2 regions of the Streptococcus sp. HN38 genome follow, and region 1 is predicted to be linked to the other one. Evidence: predicted binding sites of a transcription regulator. Region 1 holds the regulator's gene; the other holds the start of a gene.
The links. The regulator Rex, encoded in region 1, represses fermentation and respiration genes when NADH is low (regulators of the CRP and FNR family bind a similar motif). The targets are predictions, from matches to a motif close to TTGTGAANTANTTCACAA.
Positions count from the first base shown of each region.

Region 2: a site for Rex is predicted at 4,790-4,807, ahead of adhP (alcohol dehydrogenase AdhP). Genes of this name have one in related genera too.

Region 1 covers NZ_CP116604.1:900,117-909,272, forward strand. The annotation lists gene PHA78_RS04485 (glucosyltransferase domain-containing protein) at 1-1,246, shown strand, start outside; gene radC (RadC family protein) at 2,088-2,768, shown strand; gene PHA78_RS04495 (gamma-glutamyl-gamma-aminobutyrate hydrolase family protein) at 2,765-3,457, opposite strand; gene PHA78_RS04500 (redox-sensing transcriptional repressor Rex) at 3,461-4,099, opposite strand; gene PHA78_RS04505 (DUF4649 family protein) at 4,234-4,437, opposite strand; gene PHA78_RS04510 (DUF1831 domain-containing protein) at 4,439-4,783, opposite strand; gene PHA78_RS04515 (cysteine desulfurase family protein) at 4,785-5,900, opposite strand; gene PHA78_RS04520 (ribose-phosphate diphosphokinase) at 5,911-6,888, opposite strand; gene PHA78_RS04525 (CYTH domain-containing protein) at 7,032-7,598, opposite strand; gene PHA78_RS04530 (GTP pyrophosphokinase) at 7,685-8,356, shown strand; gene PHA78_RS04535 (NAD kinase) at 8,340-9,156, shown strand, end outside.
Region 2 covers NZ_CP116604.1:307,395-316,550, reverse strand. The annotation lists gene thrC (threonine synthase) at 1-1,399, opposite strand, end outside; gene adhE (bifunctional acetaldehyde-CoA/alcohol dehydrogenase) at 1,768-4,419, opposite strand; gene adhP (alcohol dehydrogenase AdhP) at 4,865-5,890, shown strand; gene hisS (histidine--tRNA ligase) at 5,970-7,253, opposite strand; gene PHA78_RS01585 (hypothetical protein) at 7,368-8,069, opposite strand; gene PHA78_RS01580 (SEC10/PgrA surface exclusion domain-containing protein) at 8,348-9,156, opposite strand, start outside.

The sequences.
Region 1 (9,156 bases):
ACTCTATTTGCTTATCTCAAGTTGTTTAGCGCTTTGTTTTCTGGGCTTGTCTGTGTGGTGTTTAGCGAGATTGTTTGAAAAGACTGAGGTAGCTTCCTCTTTGATGGCTCCTTTTTTATCATTGATCATCTTGGTCAATCCCTTTATCATCAGCTATTTTTTATATGTCGAACGTGGTATTATGATGTTTGCTGTATTGATGGCTATTCTTGCCACTTATATACGGATTTGCAAGCCAGTCACGCACTGGCTCCTGGTTTCTATCGTTTTAGCGACAGTATCCATGCTCACCTACCAGTCCTTTACTTCCTTGTACTTGATGCTTTGCCTGTGTTTTGCGGTGGAAAAGCGAGATGTTAAGGCTGCCATTCGTAGCTTTCTCATCTCCTCTATCCCTTTTGTCGTGAGTGGTCTTATTTCACTTCTTTATCTAAAGTTTTTCGGTATTGGGCGTTTTGATCTTGAAAATCTCGGACTACTTGCTCGAATGCTACGATTTTTAAAAACTTTAATCAAATCATATATTTTAGGTTTCAACATTGGTCCCGATGGTTTTATCCTTATTTCCCTTTTGCTTGCCATTGGCTATCTCCTTTGGAGAGTGAAACGACAACAAAAAGGAACGACAGCTGAGAAGACGAGAGCGAAGCTTATCTTGCTGGCTCTTCCTTTATTGTTTCTTTTGCCATGTGCCCTAAGTTTGGTTGCAAAAACTGGTTCAGGTGCTCGGTCTACGTATTCGGCTGCTTGTTCGGTTGGTCTATTCTTATTATTGGCTAGACTAGACTTCAAAAAGGCTAAGCTAGTCAAAGGTACACTAGTCACCCTCTATCTAGCAGTCCTTTCGCTGACATTTAACAAAATATTTTTACAACAGATAGTCGTCACCCAGTTGGACCAAAACCGTATGCAGGTGGTACAGCAAATGGTTCGTGACTATGAGGAGAAGACACAGGTAAAAGTTACCAAGAGGGCAACTTATACAGATGCACATCCTCAGCTGGACAATCAATATACAGACTTTATAGATAGTCATTCGGGAATACTTAACACGGGGAATTTAGTGAAAAGCCCTGTTACAAATCTCTTACCGTTTTCAATCTATACGTATATGACAGGGGAAAATCTTGAACGAGTAGAAAGAGATTCCGCTATAAAAGCCTATTTTAAAAGCAAGGACTGGTCAACCTTCTCACCAGACCAAATCATCATCAAAGGTGATACCATTCATATGGCGGTGTATTGAAAAGGTCCTCTATTTTAGAAAAAAGAAAAAATTTAGGCTAGAAGATGGAAAAAAGACAAATATCTCGATTGATGTTTGTCTTCATTCTGAAAGTTGTTAGTAATGTCATTCTAGCGACTTTGTCTTTGATTTGAGAATACTTCCTACGAGGTGCTTCTCTGCATATGTAGAGTATTTTTGGGTCAACAATTGGTCTACCTTTGAGATTTTTATATATCCAAGATGATGACGAAGTCTTGGTTTATCAATAGTCTTGAAACTTATTTTAACGTAAATAAAACTGTAGTGGGTAGATGAAAAGTTAACACCTAGAGGCTGGGCAAAAAGCCCAGCTCCACTAGTCAGAGTTCGTGTCAACATCTCAGCGCAGTGGTTGATTGGCTTTAACAGTCTGGGAGACTGTTAAAGGTGGGAGATAGGATTTGCTTTGCAAATCTCAGCACTTCGTGTTTCACACTCCAAATCTGACCTCTACGACTGATACGAACAGAGTTCGCTTCATTTCCAACCTCCAACAGTCAGAGTAGTGACTGTTGGAGCGCGGAAATAAAACAAACGAAGTTTGTGTCAAAATAGTCCAGTGGACTATTTTAGCCCAAACCTAAATGTTTGGAAGTGAGGGGAGCTCTTCTATGAATGGCTGAGTTCTTTCCCACTCCCTTTCTTTATCTCTTTCCTATTTTCAGGAGATAAGCTGAAAAGGGCTATCCCCAGCCCTTTTCACTATTCAAGGCAATCAAAATCGAATAAAGAAGTGGTATAAGACTGAGGAGATAATCTTTGGTTTTATATGGCTTCTTTTTTTGCAAGATTTTACGAATAGATAGGTGAGGAGGAAATTATGTATCAAATTGAATTTAAAGAAGAGGCCATTCTACCTAGAGAACGTTTAGTAGAAGTTGGAGCTGAGCGTCTCAGTAATCAGGAACTACTAGCAATTTTTATTAGAACTGGGACAAAAAAAGAACCTGTTTCTATTCTCTCCAATAAATTATTGAATCGTTTGGAGAGTTTAGCGGCTCTAAGAGAACTATCAATTGAAGAATTGCAAAGTTTGACTGGCATTGGGCGCGTCAAGGCGATTGAAATTAAGGCTATGATTGAACTTGGAAAACGTATCAATCAATCAGAGCTACTCTTAAATGAGAGAATTTTGGGAAGTGAGAAGTTGGGACGTAAGATGATTCATGAAATCGGGCATAAGAAGCAGGAGCATCTAGTTGCACTTTATCTCAATACCCAGAACCAGATTATCAGTCAAAAAACGATTTTTATTGGGAGTGTTAATCGTAGTATTGCAGAACCACGTGAAATTTTGCATTACGCAGTAAAATGTATGGCAACATCGATTATCATCGTTCACAACCACCCGTCGGGTTCAGTACAACCTAGTAGGAATGATTTGCTATTTACGGAGAATTTAAAAGAGTCCTGCGAAAAGCTAGGACTGGTATTATTAGATCATTTAATTGTTGGAAACAAGGATTACTATTCTTTTAGAGAAGAAAGTGAGTTATTTTAAAGTTTATTGACAATATAGTGGAAGAGGTCTTTTTCAATCTCACGTTTACCGTAGAGTAGTTCAGGATGCCATTGAACCCCTAAAAATTTAGTTGGGTAGGCTGAATGAACTGCTTCAATAATCTGTTGATTATCTGATAGTGCAATGATTTCTAAGTCAGGCGCTAAGTCTTTGATAGCCTGACGGTGAAATGAGTTCACACTCGGATCGGACTCATATATGTCGTAAAGTGGACTATTTTGAGTCAGTTGAATCGTTTGACTGACTTCTTGTCCGTCTATGTCTTGCCAATGGTCAGAAATTGATTGATGAAGGCTACCACCTTGAGCTACATTGTAGAGCTGTAGACCTCGGCAGATACCGAAGATAGGTTTCTGATCTTCCTGGGCAGCCCTTATGAGGGCCAATTCAAACTCGTCACGCTTTGGTAGATAATTATCGCTGTCAATAGTTCTTTCTTCGTGATAGTAACTTGGCTGGACATTTTGTCCTCCTGTTAGGATGAGTTTGTCAATAAGATGGATATAATATTTTGCCAAATCTGGCTCTGTAGCTGGAAGGATGAGTGGGAGCCCACCAGCATCTTCAATAGCTTGTACGAGGCAAGTCTGGGTATAAGAAAGCAGGGGTTCTGTATGATCCCCTGTTTTATATTCATTTCCAGAAATACCAATAACTGGTTTTTTCATTGCTTATCCTTTTCGCATAAAGTAGAGTAGTGTCTGTAATTCACTAGTCAAATCAACATACTGGACAACGACATCTTTTGGGACAGACAAGTTAACTGGTGAAAAGCTCAGAATTCCCTTGACACCAGCTTCAACAAGAATATCGGTCACTTCTTGTGCCTTGACGCTGGGTACCGTTAGAATGGCTGTCTGAGAGTTTGCTTCGCTGATACGTTCCTTGATTTCTGAGATTGAATGGATTGGGATATTTTCATCTGTCGTTCCAACAGCTGGATTATCATCTGCTTCAAAAGCCATGACTATTTTCATTTTATTTCGTTCGTGGAAGCGATAGTGTAGCAAGGCCCGCCCCATATTCCCGACTCCAACAAGCATAACATTGGTGATGGAGGTATCATTTAGAATATCCGCAAAGAAATCCATCAACTCTTTGACATTGTAGCCAAAGCCACGACGACCAAGCTCTCCAAAATAGGAAAAATCTCGGCGGACGGTAGCTGAATCGATTCCGATAGCTTCGGCAATTTCTTTTGAACTAGCTTTTTCAATATTTCCTGCATAGAAACGTTTAAAAATGCGATAATAGAGGGATAGACGTTTGGCAGTAGCGCGTGGAATATCAGATTTTTTATCGTTTTTCACTTTAGACTCCTTTATTTCGATAGAATACGCTTTATCGATTATTTATATATTAAACAGTTCTTTATTCTATTCTAGTCCAAGTTTGTGAAAAAATCAACAGATTGATTTTAAAAAAAGATTAAACAGGAAACTGTCTAATCTAGTGTTTGTAAATAGCGATAGAGATCTCCGATTGTCCCTTTGTAATCCAGAGCTTGTCCGTCTTGTGTAATGCTGGTAACTGGATAATAGTCTGGGAGGGTTAAGCAACCGGCAAAAGCCAGAATGGCTGCATCCTTATTCTCAAATGTTTGGATACGTTCTTGCTTGTAAGCGTCAAGATAGTGAATTTCAATCATACTAAGCCTCTTTTGTAAAGATGTCACGGTCAATCAAGCTATCCATGAGGAAATAGAATTTTTCTTGGATAACCTTGTTACTTTCTGGCTTAAAAATGTTTACCAGATGAAGACCAGACTTGTCGGTAATATTAATTTTAAAACCAGTTAGGTCTTGGTTGATAATAATTTTCAAGAGGAATCCTTGGTTTGAATTTGGAATTTCTTCCAGAAGACGTGTAAGCTGATAGTGACCTGCTTTGGTTTGTTCAAAGGTGTTATCACGGAGTGTATATTTTTTGATAGCAGGGCTAATGTGATAAGTAAAATTACAATCTTTTAAGGTAACTGATTGTTGGAATGCCATTTTAACCTCCAAGTATTTTCTTTAGTTCGATGATAAGAGTATCTATCTCTTCTTTTGTATTGATTTCAGATAGGCTGATACGAATGGATTCTTTCAGACGAAGGGAGTCTTTTCCATACATAGCTTCTAAAACATGGCTATTTTGGACAACACCTGCCGTACATGCGGAACCGCTAGAAACAGCAATACCTGCTAAATCTAGTTGCATGAGTAGTTGTTCATTAAGTTTACCAGGAAAACCGATATTAAGGACATGAGGGAGATGAGGTCCAGCCTGATTGAGATAATAGTCTAAGCCAGACAATCCCTCGATAATATGTTGTCGCAGTTCACTGACATGCTTATGATGCGTATCTAAGGACTCATATTGTTCTGTTAGGGCAGTCGCCATAGCAGCAATAGCAGGGAGATTCTCAGTACCTGCTCGATGTTGCTGTTCCTGCTTTCCGCCGTGGATCAAGGAATCAAATTTATGAACTTTACTATACAGGAATCCCATCCCCTTTGGACCATGGAATTTATGGGCAGAGGCCGCGAGCAAGTCAATTCCGTAGTCAGAGGGAGAAATTGCAATTTTTCCAATTGCTTGGACAGCATCTACATGAAAGACGGCCTGATGATCGGCTAGGAGCTCTCCAATTTCCTTGATGGGAAATAGCTGACCGGTCTCATTGTTAGCAAACATGACGCTGACTAAAATAGTATCTGGCCGAAGGGCATCCTGAATTTGTTGAGCGGTGATTACTTGGTTGACTGGTTGGATATAGGTTACCTCGAACCCAAACCGATCCTCTAGATACTGCATGGTATGGAGGACAGCATGGTGTTCGATAGCCGTAGTAATCAGGTGTTTTCCTTTGGATTGATGTGCAAGTGCATAGCCTTGAATAGCTAAAGTATCAGCTTCGGAGCCTCCAGATGTGAAAATAATTTGTTCGGGAGAGGCGGAGAGAATCTGAGCAATCTCTTGACGACTTTGTCTAAGACGTTGATTGGCTTTCCGACCGCTTTGATGAATACTGGAGGGATTTCCATAATTTTCTTGAGCCACTTCCATCATCCGTTGGAGTGCAGTAGGAGATAGAGCAGTGGTTGCTGCATTATCTAAATAAATCAAAGAGTTACTCCTAGTTTTCTTTTTCGGGACTAGTAAATTTGAAAAGTGGGCTGAGTGGCTGATGTTCTTGGATGCGGTGGATGGCATCTGCAATCAAGTCACTAGCTGTTAGGAAGGCGATATTTTTAGGATGCTGTTCTTTGCTTGCAACAGAATCGGTAACTAATATTTCTTTGATTGGTGCTTCATCTAAGAGTTGGGCTGCAGTTCCTGCAAAGAGACCGTGGCTGGCAACTGCATAAATTTCAGTAGCACCACCTTCTTGGACAATTTTTGAAGCTTGCGAGAAAGTGCGACCAGTATTGAGAATATCGTCCACCAAAATAGCTTTTTTACCAGCAACATCACCGATAATATAGCCTTCAGAACGCTCAGAATCATCTTGAGCGTAGTCGATAATCGCAATCGGTGCATTTAGAAATTCAGCGATATTACGCGCGCGTTTGATACCAGAATTTTTAGGACTCACAATGACGACATCTTCTCCGCAGAGTCCTTTTTCCATGTAGTAGGCCGCAAAAAGTGGTTCTGTAAGGAGATTGTCTACTGGAATATCAAAGAAACCTTGAATTTGTGAAGCGTGCAAATCAAGAGTCAATACACGGTCGACACCAGCTTTAACCAGCATATTTGCAACTAATTTAGCTGTAATTGGTTCGCGTGGAGAAGCGGTACGGTCCTGACGAGCATAGCCGAAATAAGGGATAACCGCTGTAATGGTGTTGGCACTAGCACGTTTACAAGCATCGATCATAATCAATAATTCCCACAAGTGATTATTAACCGGATAGCTTGTTGATTGGATAATGTAGACGTCTACGCCACGTACAGATTCTTCAATGTTAATTTGAATCTCACCATCAGAAAACTGGCGAGAAGACAGCTTTCCAAGAGGAATTCCAGCAGAATCAGCAATTTTTTCAGCAATATCACGGTTGCTATTGAGTGAGAATAATTTAATGTTATGTTCACCGAGTGGTTGTACCATTTTAAAGTAACTCCTTTTACACACTGAGCTTTTATGATGACATAAAAGTATTTTTACAATAGATAGTTCTATTCTATCAAAAAAATGAAAAATTTTCAGTAGTGAAACTAAAAAATCAACCTTATTTGGCTGATTTTTTATAGTTATTTCATGTAGGCAGCTGTTCGTGCGACCTTACTACTAGCATATTTGAATTGAATTGATTTCTTCTTAAGGAATTCATCAAAAAGAATTTTCCCTGCATCTGCATCGGTCACTTCAACTTCTAATTCGTAATCTTTTTGTCCCACATAATCATTTTCATCGAGGGCCATAAGACCTATAGATGTCTGTTTCTCATAGCGTTTTGTCGTAAGGCTTCCCCAGACAGCAAGTTTATCAAGTGGAATTTCGGTTGCAGAAATAATGTCAGAAATTTGTCCTGCGGGTAGTTGAAAATTTTCCAGTAAATGATGAGCAGTTTGGATGTCTAGAACTTGGTTATATTCTTGATTTCCGACTTCTTGTGGAATTTTTAAGGTTAGTTCTGCTGAGTCCTCAAATGTACGAATACGGAGTGAAAAGCGGTGATTCTTCATATCTAGGTCTGGGGTATCAATGTAGTGGTTTGTTTGAAGAATTGGGCTCACATCTGAAAAGTCAGTAAGCAGGCGTTTGTATTCGGATTTGGTCAGTAAGGTTTTATACTCAATTTCAAGGTGGTTTTTCATGCAGTAAACCCTTTCAATGTGTTATAATAGAATAGTCTTTGTGTTATTCTAATACAATTTAAAAGTTTTGACAAGAAAGGGGCCGTATGGACTTTAACTGGGAAGAATTTTTAGACCCCTATATTCAGACAGTTGGTGAATTGAAAATCAAACTGCGGGGGATTCGCAAGCAGTATCGCAAGGCTAATCGGCATTCTCCAATTGAGTTTGTCACAGGACGGGTAAAACCGATTGAATCCATTAAAGAAAAAATGGCCCTGCGACATATCAAATTGGAAAATCTTGCTCAAGATATGCAAGATATTGCCGGTCTTCGGATTATGGTTCAATTTGTGGACGACATTGAAGAAGTATTAGCTATTTTGCGGAAACGCAAGGATATGCAAATTGTGCATGAACGGGATTATATCAATAATATGAAAGCCTCTGGCTACCGTTCATATCATGTGGTGATTGAGTATCCTGTGGATACTATAAATGGCAACGAGACGGTTCTGGCAGAAATCCAGATTCGAACCCTTTCCATGAATTTCTGGGCTACAATTGAACATTCTCTGAATTATAAATATAAGGGGAATTTTCCAGAAGAAATCAAGAAACGCTTGGAAGTTACAGCAAAAATTGCCTATGAATTAGATGAGGAGATGCGAAAAATCCGCAACGACATTCAAGAAGCGCAGGCCTTATTTGATCCTGCCTATCGCAAACTGAATGACGGTGTGGGCAACAGTGATGATACAGATGAAGAATATAGGTAGAAAAAAAATCGCTCTGCTCGCTAGTCGAAATCCTAAGAGTGAAGCGGTGTCCAAAGAATTATGGACAAAGTTAAAAGAAGCAAATTTTATTTTGACTCCTAAAAATCCAGATATTGTCATTTCTATCGGTGGAGATGGGATGCTTTTATCTGCTTTTCACAAATATGAAAAGTTGATTGATCGTGTACGTTTTGTAGGAATTCACACGGGTCATTTGGGGTTTTATACAGATTATCGCGATTTTGAAGTGGACAAGCTGATTGAAAATCTTAAGCTTGATACAGGTGCTAGAGTATCGTATCCGATTTTAAATGTTAAGGTCAAGATGACAGATGGTCGCATTGTCGAGGCGCGTGCCTTAAATGAGGCGACAGTAAAACGTCTTTCTAAGACCATGGTCGCAGATATTATTATTAACAATGTGCCCTTCGAACGCTTCAGAGGGGATGGAATTTCGGTTTCAACGCCGACAGGCTCAACAGCCTATAACAAGTCATTAGGTGGTGCTGTTTTACATCCAACAATCGAGGCATTGCAGATTGCAGAAGTGGCAAGTTTGAACAATCGTGTTTACCGCACCTTGGGTTCATCCGTTGTTGTCCCTAAAAAAGACAAGATTGTGATTGAACCAAAGCATAGTGACCGTTACTCGATTGCGGTAGACAATAAGACTTTTGTCTATGATAGTATTGAAAGTATAGAGTATCAGATAGACAATAGTAAGATTCATTTTGTTGCAACACCGAGTCATACTAGTTTTTGGAATCGGGTTAAGGACGCCTTTATTGGAGAGGTGGAGT
Region 2 (9,156 bases), 590 kb from region 1:
CGTTCACAGCTGGTGGCAGGGCTACACCTGAAATCTCATACAATTTTGCCAGGGCTTCAAAGTCAGACAAACCTGACTGGCCTGTCACTGCTTCAACCGCAACTACTGGGAACTTGTAAGGACTTGCTGTAGAAGCAATCACTGTAGGAGTCTGGTCCCCTGTTTGCTCCACATACTGTTTATAGACAGCTGAGGCAACAGCCGTATGTGGATCTTCAATGTAGTTTGACTCGTCATAGACACGCTTGATTTCCGCAGCGGTTTCTTCTTCCGTCGCAAAGGCGGCAGCAAAGAGAGAGAGGATATCCGCGTCAGCCCCTTGAATGTCGTACTGACCAGCTGTGTTCAAAGCTTCCATGAGATCGGCTGTTTTGCCAGCGTCATTGCCAAAGAGATGGAAAATCAAGCGCTCCAAGTTAGAGGACACCAAGATGTCCATGGACGGACTGGTGGTCACGCGGAAGGTACGGTTCTTGTCATAAACGCCTGTCGAGAAGAAGTCAGTCAAGACATTGTTGTCGTTGGACGCACAGATGAGCTTGCCAACTGGCAGACCGATTTGTTTGGCGTAATAAGCCGCCAAGATGTTTCCAAAGTTACCTGTTGGAACGGTGAAGTTGACCTTGTCGCCCGCCGCAATCTCGCCAGCTTTGACCAGCTGAGCGTAGGCATAGACATAGTACACAATCTGTGGCACCAAGCGGCCGATGTTCATGGAGTTGGCTGATGAAAACTGGAGTTTCTTAGTCGCCAACTTGGCACGGAGGGCCTCATCGTTGAACATGTGTTTGACATTTGTCTGGGCATCGTCGAAGTTACCGTCAATAGCCACCACGTGCGTATTAGCCCCTGTCTGCGTGGTCATCTGCAACTCCTGAACCTTAGACACACCGTCTCGTGGGTAAAAGACGATGATTTGCGTGCCAGGGACATCCGCAAAGCCAGCCATAGCTGCCTTGCCTGTATCGCCTGAAGTCGCTGTCAAGATGACAATCTCATTTTCCAAACCATGCTTTTTCGCCGCAGTCGTCATCAAGTAAGGCAGGATGGACAGAGCCATATCCTTAAAGGCAATGGTTGAGCCACGGAAAAGCTCCAAGTTGTACTGACCATTGAGCTTTACAATCGGGGCAATAACTGGCGTGTCAAACTTGCTGTCATAGGCATTGTTGATACAGTAGTCGAGTTCATCTGCCGTAAAATCATCCAAGAAAGCTGACAAAATCAGTTTAGCAACTTCTTGATAAGAAGCGTCTTTGAGAACAGAAAAGTCCAAGTCAACTGTTGGAATGGAAATCGGTGTAAACAAACCACCATCTGTCGCCAAGCCCTGCAAAATCGCCTGACTAGCCGATACAGTATTTTTAGCATCGCGTGTTGATTGATATACTAATGTCATGGTATCCCTCATAAAAAATCTATTTTTTCTATTCTACCATAAAACCCACCTAAATTGACAGAAAATTGGCAAGATAAAACAAAAAACCGAACGCTAGACCGGTTTTGGCTCTTACCTTCTCTTACGAAATATCAAAACACCAGCCTACTACATGTAAACTGGTGTTTGAGAAAGTTTTGGAGGCTAGTCCAATTGTTTATACAAGGATTATTAAGAAATGATTTGTTAACAAACACTTGCATGTTCATTTGAAATCAGTTTTTCCAAAAATCATCAAGAGATGATTTTCTAAACGAGACAAGGCAAAGCGACGCAGGCATAACTGAAGTTAGGCAAGGAGCTTTAACGATGCATCGTGACGAAAATCCTTACTTGATGCGACCTGGACGTTCTTTGTAACCATAGTAGGCATCTTCGATGATTTCTTGCATGTGGTCAACCATTGCTAGACGTGGGTTAGCTGGGGTACATTGATCTTCGTAGGCAAGAAGAGCCAATTCACGAGAGTGTTCTTTGAGTTCTTTCTCGTCGATACCTTGTGCTTTCAAGTTCATTTGGATACCGATGCGTTCACCGAGGTCGTAAACTGCTTGTGCGTATGCTGCAACAGCTTCTTCTGGTGTTGAGCATGGCAAGCCTAGAAGACGAGCGATGTCTTGGTATTTTTCATCTGCTTTATAGTAGTTGTACTTAGGCCATGTAGCTGTCTTGGCTGGACGAGTACCGTTGTAGCGGATAACGTACGGAAGCAAGATAGCGTTTGTACGACCGTGAACGGTATGGAAACGTCCACCAATCTTATGAGCCATTGAGTGAGAAATACCTAGGAATGCGTTGGCGAAGGCCATACCTGCCATAGTGGATGCGTTGTGCATTTTTTCACGTGATACAAAGTCAGCATTCTTCACTGAGCTTTCAAGGTTTTCAAATACTAGTTTGATAGCTTGAAGTGCTAAACCATCTGTAAAGTCGTTAGCTACTGTTGAAACGTATGCTTCTGTAGCGTGAGTCAATACGTCCATACCAGTATCGGCAGTAACGTGTGCAGGTACTGTCAATACGAGTGCTGGGTCAACGATTGCCACAGTTGGTGTCAATGAGTAGTCAGCGATTGGGTATTTACGGTTGTTTGCTTTATCAGAGATTACGGCGAACGGTGTTACTTCTGAACCTGTACCTGATGTAGTTGGAATCGCGATAAACTTAGATTTCTTACCAAGTTCTGGGAACTTGAAGGCACGTTTACGGATATCCATGAATTTTTGAACTAGGTCATGGAAATCAACTGTTGGTTGTTCGTAGAAGAGCCACATAACTTTGGCAGCATCCATTGGTGAACCACCACCGAGTGCGATGATTGTATCTGGTTTGAAGGTACGCATCAATTCTGTACCTTTATAGACCGTTGTGATGTCTGGATCTGGCTCAACGTCTGAGAAGATTTGGTAAACAACTTTATTACGACGAAGGTCCAATTGTTCGATGATACGATCTAGGAATCCAAGTTCTACCATGGCACGGTCTGTAACGATCATGACACGTTCAACGTCACGGCATTTTTGGAGATATTGGATAGAATCACGTTCGAAGTATGTTTTAGAAGGAACTTTAAACCATTGCATATTATTTCTACGTCTTCCTACTTTCTTGATGTTGAGCAAGTTCATAGCACTTACGTTATCACTGATTGAGTTGCGTCCGTAAGAACCACAACCAAGTGTCAATGATGGCAAGAATGCGTTGTAAACATCACCGATACCACCGAAAGTAGATGGAGAGTTCCAAATAACACGGATAGCACGTACGATTGTACCAAACTCTTTCGCCAATTCTGCGTCTTCCGTATGAATAGCTGCAGAGTGACCGAGACCGTGGAATTCAACCATTTGGCGAGCTGCTTCAAGACCTTCTGCACGACCATCAACTTTCAAGACGGCAATAACAGGTGACAATTTCTCACGAGTCAATGGTTCTTTCTCACCGATTTCAGCAACCTCAGCTGCCAAGATGTTTGTACCTTCTGGTACTGAGAAGCCGGCCTGCTCAGCGATCCATGCAGCTGGACGACCTACGATGTCCGCATTCAATTTGCCTTCTGCACAGTTTTTGCTGTTAGCTTTCACACCGAAGCAGTACTCTTCAAGAAGTGCTTTTTCTTTCTTATTAACAAAGTAAGTTTTGTACGATTTGAATTCAGCTACAAACTCGTCATACACTTCCTTATCAATGATCACTGCTTGCTCTGACGCACAGACCATACCGTTGTCAAATGACTTAGACATAACGATGTCATGTGCTGCCTGACGGATGTTTGCTGATTTTTCAATGTATGCTGGAACGTTACCTGCACCTACACCAAGGGCAGGTTTACCACAAGAGTAAGCTGCACGCACCATTGCGTTACCACCAGTTGCAAGGATTGTTGCAATACCATCATGTTTCATCAACTCAGATGTTGCTTCCATAGATGGTTTTGTAATCCACTGGATACAGTTTTCAGGAGCACCAGCTGCCACAGCTGCTTCATAGACAACACGAGCTGCATGAGCAGAAGATTCTTGCGCAGATGGGTGGAAGGCAAAGACGATTGGATTACGTGTTTTAAGTGCAATCAATGATTTAAAGATTGCTGTAGAAGTTGGGTTTGTTGTTGGTGTGATACCACAAACAACACCGACCGGCTCAGCAATCAAAGTCAAACCTGTCACTTCATCTTCTTCGATAACACCAACAGTTTTTGTGTGGCGCATGTTATTGACAACGTGCTCACAAGCAAACAAGTTCTTAGTAGCCTTGTCTTCGAATACACCACGTTTGGTTTCTTCAAAAGCGTGCATTGCCAATTCACCGTGCTTGTCAAGAGCAGCTACCGAAGCCTTAGCTACAATATAGTCTACTTCTTCTTGACCAAGTTTACGGAACTCATCAAGAGCAACCAAACCTTTTTGAACAAGCTCATCGACGTGCTTGCGCGCTTCTACCAACTTTTCTTCTGGTGATACTACTTTTTTATCAGCCATTGTGTTCCTCCAAATATACTCGCTAACTATTTGTTAACTTTTTCACAATGTTATTCTACTATTTTTTATTTTATTTGTAAAGAGAAATTGTTAATTTTTTCACATTTTTTCTGTTTTGCTTTAGAAAGCGCTTACTTTTTCCTGTTTTCAGAAAACATTCAGATTTGTTTCTGCTTTGTTTGGTCGAAAAATACATAAAGTAAGACAAATCTTTATCATTTATTCTTTCTCTAACATTTACGATACTAGTTTATCAAGAAAACGCTTCCATGTAAATAGATTTTTTTGAAAATTTTGTAGTAATTACGTGATAATTTTCAATTTTATATTCATTTGTTCCTCCTTCTCTACTCTTGCATTTTTGTTCACATTGTGATATTATTAACAAGAAAATATCTATATTAACACATTCAAAAAATGTGCTGCAATAAATAGGAGGTCTGCCATGAAAGCAGTTGTTGTTAATCCAGAATCTACTGGTGTTGTCGTTGTTGAAAAAGAACTTCGTCCACTTGAAGCTGGCGAAGCTTTGGTCCAAATTGAGTACTGTGGTGTTTGTCACACTGACCTCCACGTTGCCAATGGTGATTTTGGTAAGGTTCCTGGTCGCGTTCTTGGTCACGAAGGAATCGGTATTGTTACAGAAATCGCTCCTGATGTGACCAGCTTGAAGGTCGGCGACCGTGTCAGCGTTGCTTGGTTCTTCCAAGGCTGTGGTATGTGTGAATATTGTACAACCGGTCGCGAAACTCTCTGCCGTACCGTAAAAAATGCAGGCTACTCTGTTGACGGTGGTATGGCTGAGCAATGTATTGTAACAGCAGACTATGCAGTAAAAGTTCCAGAAGTTCTTGATCCAGCTCAAGCAAGTTCTATCACTTGTGCTGGCGTTACTTGCTACAAAGCGATTAAAGAAGCTCACTTGGAACCAGGTCAATGGATCGCTATCTATGGTGCTGGCGGACTCGGAAACCTTGCTGTACAATACGCTAAAAAAGTCTTCAACGCTCATGTTATCGCTGTAGACATTAATAATGATAAATTGGAACTCGCCAAAGAAGTTGGTGCAGATGTGACGATCAACGGACTTGAAGTAGAAGATGTTCCTGGATATATTAAAGAAATTACTGGTGGCGGTGCTCACTCAACTGTCGTAACGGCTGTTTCTAAGGTTGCCTTCAACCAGGCTATTGACAGCGTTCGTGCAGGTGGCTATGTGGTGGCTGTCGGACTTCCATCTGAATACATGGACCTCAGTATCGTGAAGACTGTGCTAGACGGTATCAAAGTGGTCGGCTCACTAGTTGGTACTCGTAAAGATTTAGAAGAGGCCTTCCACTTCGGTGCTATGGGACTAGTTGTTCCAGTCGTTCAAAAACGTCCTGTCGAAGATGCCGAAGCAGTCTTTGATGAAATGGCAGCGGGAACTATTCAAGGCCGCATGGTCTTAGACTTCTGCCACTCACACTAATGCGTTCTCCACTATTTTCAAGAAGTGATTATCCAATCGCTTCTTTTTTGCTTTCTAAAATAAAAAGAAGCAGCTTAGACTACTGCTTCTCCAATTCTTCTAAAATGCTTGCGAAATCTGTTTTTAAGATTTCCAAGCTTGTTTCAACTTGACTTCTTGTCTGGTTATTTTTAACCACCACCTGTCCAGATTCAATTTCACTACCACCCAGGGTAATGATGGCCTTGGCTCCAAAGACATCTGCCGACTTAAACTGGGCCTTGAGCTTGCGGTCAAGGTAGTCTCGTTCTGCACGGAACCCTTGCTTGCGGATGGCTTGAACCAACTCAAGCGCTCCGCTATTTGCCTCCTGACCCAAAACAGCGATATAAACATCTAACTGGGTGTCGAGAGGGAGCTCAATGCCTTGCTTTTCAAGGACGAGGATAAGGCGTTCAATTCCCATACCAAAGCCAAAGGCTGGCGTTTCTGGTCCGCCAAAGTAGGTCACCAAACCGTCATAACGGCCACCGGCACAGATGGTCAGGTCGTTGCCACCTACCTCTGTCATAAACTCGAAAATAGTATGGTTGTAGTAGTCCAAACCACGCACCATGTTGGTGTCAATGGTGTAAGCAATACCTAGGCTGTCCAACATAGACTTGACCGCTTCAAAATGAGCTGTACTTTCTTCATCTAGATAGTCCAAGATAGACGGTGCGTTTTCCACAGCAATCTTGTCTTCTTTTTCCTTGGAATCCAAAACACGCAAGGGATTTTCTTCTAGACGGCGCTGGCTATCCTTGGACAGCTGGTCCTTGAGCGGTGTCAGGTAGTCAATCAGGGCCTGACGATAGGTGGCACGGCTCTCGGGATTTCCCAGACTGTTGAGGTGGAGGCGAATGTCCTTGATTCCCAACTCTTCAAAGAAGTGATAGGCCATAGCAATGGTTTCTACGTCTGTCGCTGGGTTATTGGAACCAAAACACTCCACACCAATCTGGTGGAACTGGCGCAGACGACCAGCCTGCGGACGCTCATAGCGGAACATTGGGCCCATGTAATAGAACTTAGCAGGTTTTTGTACTTCTGGGGCAAAGAGCTTATTTTCTACATAAGAACGGACAACGGGCGCTGTCCCTTCAGGACGAAGAGTGATATGGCGGTCCCCCTTGTCATAGAAATCGTACATCTCCTTGGTCACAATGTCCGTCGTATCGCCAACCGAACGGCTGATCACCTCGTAATGCTCGAAAATCGGTGTGCGAATCTCAGCGTAATTGTACTGTTTGAAAATGCTACGAGTAAAGTTTTCCACGTACTGCCATTTGGCCGTATCCTGCGGTAGTAAATCCTGTGTTCCTTTAGGTTTTTGTAGTTTCATAGTTTTTCTCATTTCTCTAAATCTTACCCTTTATTTTATCATATTTTGGACTTTTTTGGAAATGGCAGAGCAGACAAAAGGCCGTGCCTACTGACACGACCTTGTTTAAAAAAACTATTTCTTATCCACAATCTGGAAATTCAAGTCTGCAACTTCGATTTCAACCTCAAGTTTTTCTTCGGAGTTGAGATTGAGGAGGTTTTCTAAGGCTGTTTCTGCAAAGGCCGCTACTTTTTCTTGGCGTCCTGTGTCATTCGATACTTCCTCGCTTGTCTTGTAAATGGCTTCTTGGGATTTGTCATTTAGAAATTCCTGAGCCTTTTGTCCAGAAGTGAAGACATCGACAGCCTTGTCTAGCAGACCATTGCTATTATTGCTGATTTTGATTTCTCCATGTTGCTGAGAATCAACTTCAACAAGCACAGGTTTCTTGAAGGTTAAGGTATTGTTTTGAATCTGAACATCAGACTGACCAATGCCCTCCAAGACCAGCTTGAACTCCGTCTGCACAGGAATATCTACAGACATTTCCCGCCCAACAAAGAGCTTGGTAATAGGCTCTGTCCAGTCTGGCCATTCCTTTAATTTATTGTTTTCAAAGGTCTGGTTGGCAGTCGTATCCACCTCAGCACCTGCTACAACCAGCTTGCTTTCCGCTTCAAACTTCTTAATGACAAATTCATATTGAACCTTATGGGTTCCCTGGAACCATGCTAGGATGCTATTTCTAAACCAGAAAATACCTATACCTAAAACCAGCAGCAAGACTAAGAGGCTAGCCAACTTTTTCGCAAAAAACTTTCCAACTGTTTTCATACAGCTCTCCTTTATATTGAATAATTGGAACTCGTCCTATAATCATTATATATATATATGCTGTCAAGTATTTTCTTTCTTTTTTGACTATTTTAGCAAAGTCCTAGATTTTTTTCTGTTTTAACTCTTCTCAATAAACATCACCATTCCAATTAACGGTAAAAGAAATCATTAAAAATTCCCCAAAACTGTCGGAATAGAACAAGCTTTTCAATAATTTTAGCAATCCAAAAAATCTTCCTACTATCTTTAGTAAGAAGATTTTTTATATTGACTACCTATCCTTGTTTGCGTCTTCTTGCACTTGCAAGACCAAGACTAGATAATACTGTCACACCTGCGAGTGTCAACAGACTTGTTTGCTCCCCTGTGTTTGGCAAGGTCTTAGCACGTTCTACACGTGAATATGTCACTTTTTCTCCAGTAGCTGTTTGTGTCACGGTGACACCTGCTTGTGGGTTCGTCACCACAACTTCCCCGTCAACAACTGTTACATCTTGACCTTTATCAAGAGCTTGTTTGACTGCATCTACATCAACAGCTGGTTTTTCAGCAGCAGTTGGTGCATCTTTTGGTACTGCAACAATTGTTCCGTCTGGAAGCGTTGCAATCACATTGTCTTTTGCTTTGTCTTCAAGGTCTTTGAGTTTGTTGTACTCAGCTTGAAGTTCAGCCAATTTGCTTTCTTCTTCAGCAAGTTTAGCAGTAACAGTTTCAAGTTTGTTTTTTGCTGTTTCAGCTTTAGCTTGTGCTTCAGTTAGAGCCGCTTGTTTTTCTGTGAGGGTTGCTTGAGCGTTAGCAAGAATAGCTGGTGCTTCAAGATAACCTTTCAACTCAGTAGCAAGTGCTTTAGCTTCTTCAACCAAGCGGTCTTTTTCTGCAAGAAGAGCGTTTTTATCTTTGTTCAAGCTATCAAGTGTTGCTTGTTGTGTTGCAAGGTTAGCTTGAGCTGTTTTAAGAGCTTCAGCTTTTGCAGTTGCAGTAGCTTGTGCTGTAGCAAGTTCAGCTTTAGCAGTATCAAAAGCTGCTTTCTTTTCAGCAAGATTTGCTGAGAAGTTGTCAACAGCTTTTTGAGCGTCTGCTTTAC